3 regions of the Pseudomonas spirodelae genome follow, and region 2 is predicted to be linked to each of the others. Evidence: riboswitches for the same ligand, from Rfam matches in the RefSeq annotation. Region 2 holds a riboswitch; each other region holds the start of a gene.

Region 1 (3,244 bases), on a different contig from region 2:
CGCAGGGCCTTGAGGGTGATCAGCTCGGGGTCGCCGGGGCCGACGCCGATGCCTAGCAGGCGGCCTTTTTGTACGCTCATCACTCCACCTCCGTGGCCAGGGCGTTGACCGCCGCTACCGCCATGGCGCTACCGCCACGGCGGCCGCGCACGATCACATAGGGCACGCCGCGGCTGTCGGCGGCCAGGGCGTCCTTGGATTCTGCCGCGCCGATAAAGCCCACCGGCATACCGATGATCAACGCCGGTTTTGGCGCGCCGGCATCGAGCATTTCCAGCAGGTAGAACAGTGCGGTGGGGGCGTTGCCGATCACCACCACGCTGCCTTCCAGGTGCTCGCGCCAATGTTCCAAGGCGACGGCCGAACGGGTATTGCCGAGTGCGCGTGCTTGCTCAATCACACCGTCGTTATGCAGGGTGCAGATCACCGGGTTGTTGGCGGCCAGGCGCGGGCGGGTGATGCCTTCGGCGACCATCCGCGCATCGCAGAGAATCGCCGCACCCTTGGCCAGCGCGGCGCGGCCGGCGGCCCCGGCACCGGGGGAGAAGCGCAGGTCCTGCACCACATCGACCATGCCGCAGGCGTGGATGACGCGCACGGCGAGCTTTTCCAGATCGGCCGGGATGTTGCTGAGGTCCGCCTCGGCGCGGATGGTGGCGAAGGACTGGCGGTAGATTTCCTGGCCGTCGCGGATGTACTCAAGCATCGCTGTTTCCTGTTGCGCAGTGGGCGGCGAACCAGTCGCCGGCCTCGTCGATAGTCATGGCGCTGGCCAGCAGCTGGCCGAAACCGGCCACCTCGGACGTGCGTTGATAGAGCTGGTAATGCCCGGCGCTGCTGGCCAGCAAGGTAAAGGGCGCGGTATGCGCGGCGGCGCAGGAGCGCGTGCAGGCGCTGAGATGCACCTGCGGCCGCGCTGTGCTGGCGCGCAGGCGCTTGGCGAGCAGCAAGGCGTCGGCTTTGCTGTCGGCCAGGCCCTTGGCGCAGGCGGCTGAGCCGGTGCAGGCGATCAGATTGCTAAGTGGTTCCTGCGCATCGATCAGCAGGCCCAGTTCGGCCAGTTTGTGCAGCAGGTAGTCTGCCGATTGCTCGGGGATATTTGGTAGCAGCAGACCCTGCCAGGGTGTCAGGCGCAGGCTGGCATCGCCAAATTGCTCGGCCAGATCCGCCAGGGCGTTGAGTTGCGAAGCATCGATTCGGCCCAGACGCGCGCTGGCAGCGACCATGCACAGGCCCGCCTGCTGCTGCGGATAAATGCCGATTGCCGCACCCTGGCTGACGGGTGTGCGCGGCCAATCGGTCGGAGCCGTTTGCACGCTAAAGGGCAGACGCGCTTGCAGCTGTTGCAGCAGCTGGCTGGGCGTCATCACACCGAGCAACTGGCGCATCCGGCTGTGTTCGCTCCCAGCCAGATCGAGGAACAGCCTGAGCAGTTGCTCCACCAGCGGCACGGCTTGCTCAATGTCGACCACACCCAGTGGCTTGTCAGTCGGGCAGCCAGCCAGGCCAAAGGCCAGTCGAGCTGGCGAGCCGGACAGGGCGCTAAGCCAGATATCGTGGGGGTGTTGCAGCATCGTCAGGGCTTCGCCGCCGTCGAGCTGAATGGCGAATTTGGCCGAAAGCGCATGCAGTGCTGGGGTGTTTTGCAGCAGATCGAGCAGCGTGGCGGCCAGCGGCCGGGTGTCGAGCAGGGCATGCGGGTCAAGGCCGGCGGCGGGGCTGAGCAGCAAGTTGCGCACATCATCCGCTGCCGGGTTGCTGGGGCCGAGACCGGCAGCGAGCAGGCGCTCGATCAACTCGGCCTGCTGACCAGCCAACACGCCACGAATCTGCAGATTGCTGCGGTTGGTCAGCTCCAGCACACCGCTGGCGCAGCGTTCGGCCGCCTCGGCGATGGCGCGTGCCTGTTTGCTGCTGAGTACGCCGCCGGCCAGCTTGACCCGACAGATACCACCGTCCAGCGCCTGAACGATACGCAGCAGGCCGGGGCACGCGCTGGGGCGTGGTAGTGACGGATCTATGGTGGTGGAATGGTCGCGCAACGGATTCACCAACAACAAAGACGCGGCGACCGAACCAGCAGAGTTCACCCTGGCACAGGGGAACTCAATGGCATCGGTACACCCCGCCCGATGTTGGCACTCGCGACTAGCGTCGTCGGCAGGTCTCCTGGCTGACAGGTCATCATCTGCCGCGGCCTTCCCAGTTTCCCAGTGGCGCAGTTGCGGCAGACTCGCTGTTTACAGTTGCGGGGGCAGCCACGGTTTAACCGTGTTCCCTCTTAGGCCCGTTAGGGCACCGACGAAGGCTGTATTATGCCCGCTTTGTCTAACGCGCAGACACCCTTGCTCGTCAGGCGGGTACAGAGGAGTGGCTATGACGGCCTGGTTAACCCTGGTTGGGATCGGTGAAGACGGCTACGCCGGCCTGGGTGAGGCGGCGCGCCAGGCGCTGAGCGAGGCGCAGTGCATTGTCGGCGCGGCGCGGCAACTGGCGCTGTTGCCGGCCGCGTTACCGGGGCAGCACGAGCTGTGGCCCAGCCCATTCAGCCTAGAGCCGCTGCTGGCGCGACGCGGTACGCCAGTCTGTGTGCTGGCTAGCGGTGATCCGCTGTTTTATGGGGTTGGCGCGAGCCTGGCGCGGCAGTTGCCGGCTGAAGAGCTGCGGGTGTTCTCGTCGCCTTCGTCAGTGTCCCTGGCCGCCGCCCGCATGGGTTGGCCGCTGCAGGAGGTGACGGTGCTGTCGCTGGTGGCGCGGCCGTTGGCGGCGCTGCAGGCGCAGATTTTCCCCGGCGCGCGGCTGCTGCTGTTGAGCAATGACGGCGACAGCCCGGCGGCGGTGGCCGAATTGCTGCGTGCGCGCGGTTTTGGCCCCAGCCGGCTGACCGTACTGGAACACCTGGGCGGCGCTCAGGAACGGCGCATCGACGGCTTGGCTAGTGACTGGGTGCAGGTGCGGGTGGCTGACCTCAATCTGCTGGCGGTTGACTGTGTGGCGGGCGCCGAGGCGCGTTTGCTGCCGCTGACGCCGGGTTTGCTGGATGACGCTTATCAGCACGACGGCCAGCTGACCAAGCGCGATGTACGCGCGATCACCCTGGCGCGTTTGGCTCCAAAACCCGGCGAACTGCTTTGGGATGTTGGCGCCGGCTGCGGCTCCATCGGCATCGAGTGGATGCGCACACACCCCAGCTGCCTGGCCATCGCCATTGAGGCCGACGCTGGGCGTCAGGCGCATATCCAGC
Region 2 (3,244 bases):
GGTAAGGGCTTTGCGCCCGCTGAAGTCGACCCGATTGGCTATCACGCGATCACCAAGCTGGAGCCCATCAACGCCCCGCCCGTGGCCAAGCAGCCCACAGGCCCTAAATATTCCAGCGTATTCGGTCAGTGGCTGTGCGACATGGCCGCGCAAGACCCACGCCTGGTCGGCATCACCCCGGCGATGAAAGAAGGCTCGGATTTGGTGGCGTTCAGCGAACGTTACCCCGAGCGCTATTTCGACGTCGCCATCGCCGAACAACATGCGGTCACCCTGGCCGCCGGCATGGCCTGCGACGGGGTTAAGCCGGTGGTGGCGATTTACTCGACCTTCCTCCAGCGTGCCTATGACCAGCTGATTCACGATGTCGCCGTACAGCACCTCGACGTGCTGTTCGCCATCGACCGTGCCGGGCTGGTTGGCGAAGACGGCCCGACCCACGCCGGCAGCTTCGATATTTCCTACCTGCGCTGCATCCCCGGTATGCTGGTGATGACGCCGAGTGATGAAAACGAACTGCGCCGCATGCTCACCACCGGCCACCTGTTCGATGGCCCGGCAGCCGTGCGCTACCCGCGCGGCACAGGCCCTAATGCGACCATCGAACCAGGCCTTGAGCCCCTTGAAATCGGCAAAGGCATTATCCGCCGCCAGGGCAAGCAAACCGCCCTGCTGGTGTTCGGCGTACAGCTGAGTGAGGCGTTCAAGGTCGGTGAAGCGCTGGATGCCACTGTGGTCGACATGCGCTTTGTCAAACCGCTGGACGAAGCCCTGGTACGTGAACTGGCCGCCAGCCATGAACTGCTGGTGACGATTGAAGAGAACAGCGTGATGGGCGGCGCCGGCAGTGCGGCCAGCGAATTCCTTGCCCGCGAGAACATCCTCAAACCGCTGCTGCACCTCGGCCTGCCTGACTACTACGTCGAGCACGCCAAGCCCACGCAGATGCTCGCCGAGTGCGGGCTGGATGCCGCCGGTATCGAAGCGGCCATACGCGCCCGGCTCGCATTTCAGGCTGTATGAGTACCGCTCATCCCGCGCTGAACCTAGCTCGCTTGTAATAGATTTAACCGCGCATTAAGGTGCGCGGCGTTTTACTTCCGCCAAGGTGCGCCCTTTATCCGTAAAGCGGCGTTAAACGGGAAGCCGGTGCGCTCATAAAGAGCTATTCCGGCGCTGCCCCCGCAACGGTAATCGACCGCAGAGCGAATCTGCACGTCGCCTCACACGTGCCACTGGAGCAATCTGGGAAGGACGAGGCCACGCACGTCGAGAGTCCGGAGACCGGCCTTGCTGGATGTGACGGGTGTTGCGGAGGGCATCACCGTCAAGCTCAGGCTGCGCCCGCGCGCCCGTTCTTGCCCCTGCCCTCCTCAAAAGTCTTTCGACCTTTTGAGGATTCTCTAAATGAAAATGTCCCGCCTTGCCCTGGCAGTGGTGCTAGCGCCGAATCTCGCCCTGGCTGCTACCGATACCAGCAGCTATGAATTACCGCCGCTGGTGATCACCCGCGCCACTGCGCTAAAAGCGCCGGCACCGGCCAGTGTTAAGGTCATTGATCGCAAGCAGATTGAAGAAACTGCGGCTTCATCACTTATTGATGTGCTACGGGCTCAAGCCGGCTTGCAGATACGCGACACCATGGGCGACGGCAACCGAGCCGCTCTAAGTTTGCGCGGCTTTGGCGAGAACGCGGCGAACAACACATTGGTGCTGGTTGATGGGCGTCGCCTCAACCAGCCCTCACAGGCAGGGCCAGACTTTAACAGCGTGCCACTGGCCAACATTGAGCGCATCGAGATCATTCGCGGGGCGGGGACGGTGCTTTATGGTGACCAAGCCGTCGGCGGGGTGATCAACATCATTACCCGCACGCCCTCTAGCAATGAAGCCTATATCGAGAGCAGCATCGGCAGTCACGACCTCGAAGCCTACCGCGGCCATATCAGCCAACAGCTGGGCGCCGGCTTCTCGTTGTATGCGAGCGGCGAAACCCGCAACACCGATAACTACCGCGACCACAACAACGCCAACTACAGCAACGCCTTTGCCCGCCTACGTTATGACCATGACAGCGGCCATGCGTTATACGAATACCAGACGGTGAATGATGAGCTGTTGTATCCAGGAAGCTTGAGCCTTGCCGAACGCAGGGCTGACCGCAAAGCCAGCTATGACGCAAACAGCAATGGCTACAACAACAGCAAAACCCAAGTTCACCGCTTTGCGCTTGAACAACAGCTAGACAATGTTTGGACCACCCATTTCGATTACAGCCAGAGCGATCAAGACGGTATCGGAAGCTTCAACTACGGGTCATTCGTTTCGCCGTTCATCCAAGGCACCCGTATAGAAACGTTTAGCCCGCGTATCACCGCACGCTTCGACAACAGCCTTGGCAATGCAGAATGGCTGCTGGGCCACGACCACATCAGCAGCGATTACGAGTACAACGCCACCGCATTTCAGCAAACACTGCGTGACTGGTATACGCAGTTCAGCCAGAGCCTCGGTAATGACGTGACGTTGACCCTGGGCTATCGCAATAGCGAAGCCGACGACAACAATAAATCGGAACAACTCAAACATCGCGATAACGAAGACAGCACCAGCATTGGCTTGAGCTGGCAAGCTAATCAACAGACCCGCGTGTTTATCAAGCGCGAGGATGTACTGCGCTGGGCCAACGTTAACGACAATGCCTTTACCTTGCCTGACGTCGTCTTTCTTAAACCACAAACCGGCGTCTCGTGGGAAAGCGGCATCGAGTGGCAAGACGGCGTCCAGCGCTACCAAGCGACGCTATATCGAATGGATCTACAAGATGAGCTGATGTACGACTCCGAGATCGTTAACCCGCTTGGTTTCCAAGGTAAGGGTGCCAACATTAATCTGGATAAGACTCGCCGCGACGGACTGCTATTGGAATCAGAGCGCCAACTAACTAAGCGCTTGAGCATTGGCGGCCAATACAGCTTTACCGATGCGCAGTACCGCGCGGGCAGTTTCAAAGGTAACGACGTGCCCTGGGTTGCGCCGCATAGCGCTAGCGCTCACCTGAGCTATGAAATCCTGCCAGGGCTGAAAAGCTATGTGGAAGCGGTATACACCGGGAATCGCTACTACTCAGGCGATGATGCCAACAGCCAGCAAAAAGCCGGTGGTTACACCCTTCTCAACGCCGCGCTCAGCTACGACTACAGGCAATTCAATAGCAAGCTGCGGGTTAATAACCTCACCGGTA
Region 3 (3,244 bases), on a different contig from region 2:
CGAGGTCGAATTCCGTGGCGCACTGGCTTGGATGGTCGGCGAAGAAGGGCGCGGCGTGCCGACGATTATTGAGATGGTCGCGCTAACCCGCTTCGACTGCATGATCGGCTCCAGCGCCCTGATGCGTCAGGCGCTGACCCAGGCCGCGCATCACTGCGCCCATCGCCAGGTCGGCGGTCGCGTGCTCAGCGAGCAGCCGCTGATGCAGAACGTTCTGGCCGACCTGGCTCTGGAAAGTGAGGCGGCGCTGGCGTTAACCCTGCGCATGGGCAAAGCGCTGGACAATCCGCACGACGAACAGGAGGACAAGTTCGCCCGGCTGGTCACCGCCGTGGGCAAGTATTGGATCTGCAAGCGGGCGCCAGCGATGATCAACGAGGCCGCCGAATGCATGGGCGGTGCCGGTTACGTTGAAGACACCATTCTGCCGCGTCTGTACCGCGAAGCACCGGTTAACTCGACCTGGGAAGGCTCGGGCAATGTGCAGTGTTTAGATGTGCTGCGCGCGCTGTCCAAAGAGCCGGGCGTGCTCGATGCGCTGTTTGTCGAATTGGGCGATGGCCATGGTGATGCGCGTTTGAAAGCCCATATCAGCAAGCTGCAGGCGGACTTTCGCGACACCGCCGACATCCAGTATCGCGCCCGTCAACTCACGGAAGATGTAGCCCTGGCGCTGCAAGCCAAGTTGCTGCTGGAGGCCGGTCATGCCGCGGTATCCGATGCCTTTATCGCCAGCCGTCTGGGCGGCCAAGGTGGCCGGGTTTATGGCACGTTGCCGCGCGGTATTGATGTCGACGCTCTGATAGCGCGCGGTGCAGCGCATCTGCTTTAGGGCTTCGACCTCTCTAGCATGGGTGTTTGTGCGAATTGTGGGGTGCGCCTGAAACTTCAGTCGGGCCCTGCTTCGGGTTCTGTCATTTCTGCGTGCAGCCGGGTAAGGTGGCCGCCGATGGTTCCGCAGCGTGTTACGCGAGTGGATGAAAAGGGAACATGGTGGGTACAGCAACACGTACCGAAGCCATGGCTGCCCCCGCAACTGTAAACGGTGAGCGACGCCCATATGCCACTGGCCGCAAGGTTGGGAAGGCGGGTGAAGTATTAAGCCGTGAGCCAGGAGACCTGCCATCGACGCCGGGCACGATGCCCAATCCCTCAATCCAGATCATCGCGCGGTGGGCGCGGTACAGGAATCTCTATGCACATCGAACCCGAAGTTGTTACTGGCGCCAAACTCTTCCTCAGTTATGCCACCGCCGCAGGTGCCCTTGGCCTCACGGCCAAACTTGCCTTCGACAGCATCCGCAGTAACGGCGGCGTTGCCGCTCTGGCCTTGCGTAGCCTGCTGACCACTGCGTTGGTGTTCTGTTTCTTCGAAGTCTTCCCGCATCAGGCGGTGGGCGTTTCCGAGGTGCACCTGATCCTCGGCTCGACCCTGTTGCTGCTGTTCGGCGCGGGTGCAACGGCTGTCGGTCTGTCGCTTGGTCTGCTGCTGCAGGGTCTGCTGTTCGCGCAGTTTGACCTGCCGCAATACGGCATGAACGTCACGACCTTGCTGCTGCCATTATTCGGCATCCACCTGCTGGCCAAGCGCATCATCGCGCCGGGCACCGCCTATGTGGACCTCTCCTACAAGCAGGCCCTGGCACTGTCGACGGCCTATCAGGGTGGCATCGTTGCCTGGGTGGCTTTCTGGGCGGTCTATGGCAACGGTTTCTCCGGCGAGAACCTGGTGGCAGTAGGCAGCTTCGGTCTGGCCTATATGAGCGTGATCCTGATCGAGCCACTGGTCGACCTTGGCGTGCTGGCCGCTGCCAAGGCGTTCTCTGGTTATAGCCGCGCTCCGCTGTTCAATACACGCCTGCACCAGCCAGCCTGATCAGTCCCTGCCAGCTTGCTGGAGTTGCGCTTCAGTGGCCCGGACGGGCTGCTGATGCGCAGCTTAGCCCTAGGCTGAACAGTGATCGCCTGCCAGTTAAGGCTGCCTTGGCGTGTGGTAAAACGCGCCGCGCGGCTTAATACCTGGCGCAGTTGCTGCGCGTTGGCGGTGCTGGTTGCTTGGTTTGCCCCATGGGTATGCCGGGCACGTGACCCGCTGGCGCGCTGCCCCCATAACCGCTGCTCAAGAACTTGCAGGCGCTGCTCAAGTAGCCTGCCTGCGCAGGCAACGCCGCGCTATCGCCCGTGCCGCGTATCAGGGCAAGATAGAGCCATTCTGTTCAGCCAGGAAGGTGCCTTGTGAACCCTTGTTCCGATGACTTTATTGTTGCCAATACCGCTGAAGAGGCGGTGGATCGACTGGCCGCCCTGCATCTGCACGCGACTAGTGGCTTGAGTGCGGCGCTTAAGCGCTACTTGAAAGAGCGCATCAAGCCCGACGCCGCTGAGCAGTGCCAGTTCCGTTATCCCGAGTTGCGCCTGACCTACCTCTGTCAGGGCGAGGCGCCGACCACGGTGCGCGCCTATGCCAAGGTGCAGGTGCCCGGCACCTACAGCGTCACCGTGACTCATCCGGCGGCGTTCCGTAAGTACCTGCTGGAGCAGTTGTGCCCGCTGATGAATGACTTCACCGTGAAGGTCGAGGTGGGCGTCAGCCAGCAGAATATTCCTTACCCTTATGTGGTGGAGCAGGGCGATGAGCTGGCCGGCTCCGGGGTGACGGCAGCCGAGTTGGTGCGGGTATTTCCCAGTACCGACTTGTCTGCGGCCACCGATGGCACCGCCGACGGTTTGTATGACTGGGAAAACACCGACCCGCTGCCGCTGGCGCTGTTCGATGCTGCGCGGGTGGACTTCTCTCTGCGTCGTCTGGTGCATTACACCGGCAGCGACTGGCGCCATGTACAGCCGTGGATTCTGCTGACCAACTACCACCGCTATGTTGACCAATTTATCCGCCATGGTCTGGACATGCTGGTCGGTGAGTCGCGGTTCACCCGTATGGTGCTGCCGGGCAATGTGGTGATCCAGCGCGGCATGGCCGAAGGCGAAATGCAGGCGATTATCGAGAATGTCATCTGGCACCGTTACCAGATGCCGGCCTATCACCTGCAGGCGGATGATGGTCACGGCATCACCCTGGTCAATATCGGCGTCGGGCCCTCCAACGCGAAGAACATCACCGATCACCTAGCCGTGCTGCGTCCGCATTGTTGGCTGATGATCGGCCACTGCGGCGGGCTGCGGCAGTCGCAAACCATCGGCGATTACGTGCTGGCTCACGCCTACATGCGCCGCGACGGCATTC

What was found. A riboswitch is a leader RNA that binds a small molecule or an ion and turns the genes downstream of it on or off. The one in region 2 is predicted to bind cobalamin.
Region 1: linked by a shared signal. The riboswitch ahead of cobG (precorrin-3B synthase) and the one ahead of SOP97_RS18170 (TonB-dependent receptor family protein) in region 2 are both predicted to bind cobalamin.
Region 3: linked by a shared signal. The riboswitch ahead of SOP97_RS16905 (energy-coupling factor ABC transporter permease) and the one ahead of SOP97_RS18170 (TonB-dependent receptor family protein) in region 2 are both predicted to bind cobalamin.

What each region holds. Positions count from the first base shown of each region.
Region 1 is NZ_JAYEET010000036.1:115,458-118,701, reverse strand. It holds gene SOP97_RS11340 (precorrin-2 C(20)-methyltransferase) at 1-83, opposite strand, end outside; gene SOP97_RS11335 (precorrin-8X methylmutase) at 80-706, opposite strand; gene cobG (precorrin-3B synthase) at 699-2,042, opposite strand; cobalamin riboswitch at 2,143-2,318, opposite strand; gene cbiE (precorrin-6y C5,15-methyltransferase (decarboxylating) subunit CbiE) at 2,377-3,244, shown strand, end outside.
Region 2 is NZ_JAYEET010000055.1:25,185-28,428, reverse strand. It holds gene dxs (1-deoxy-D-xylulose-5-phosphate synthase) at 1-1,023, shown strand, start outside; cobalamin riboswitch at 1,090-1,307, shown strand; gene SOP97_RS18170 (TonB-dependent receptor family protein) at 1,408-3,244, shown strand, end outside.
Region 3 is NZ_JAYEET010000051.1:29,778-33,021, forward strand. It holds gene SOP97_RS16900 (acyl-CoA dehydrogenase family protein) at 1-832, shown strand, start outside; cobalamin riboswitch at 934-1,141, shown strand; gene SOP97_RS16905 (energy-coupling factor ABC transporter permease) at 1,196-1,876, shown strand; gene amn (AMP nucleosidase) at 2,236-3,244, shown strand, end outside.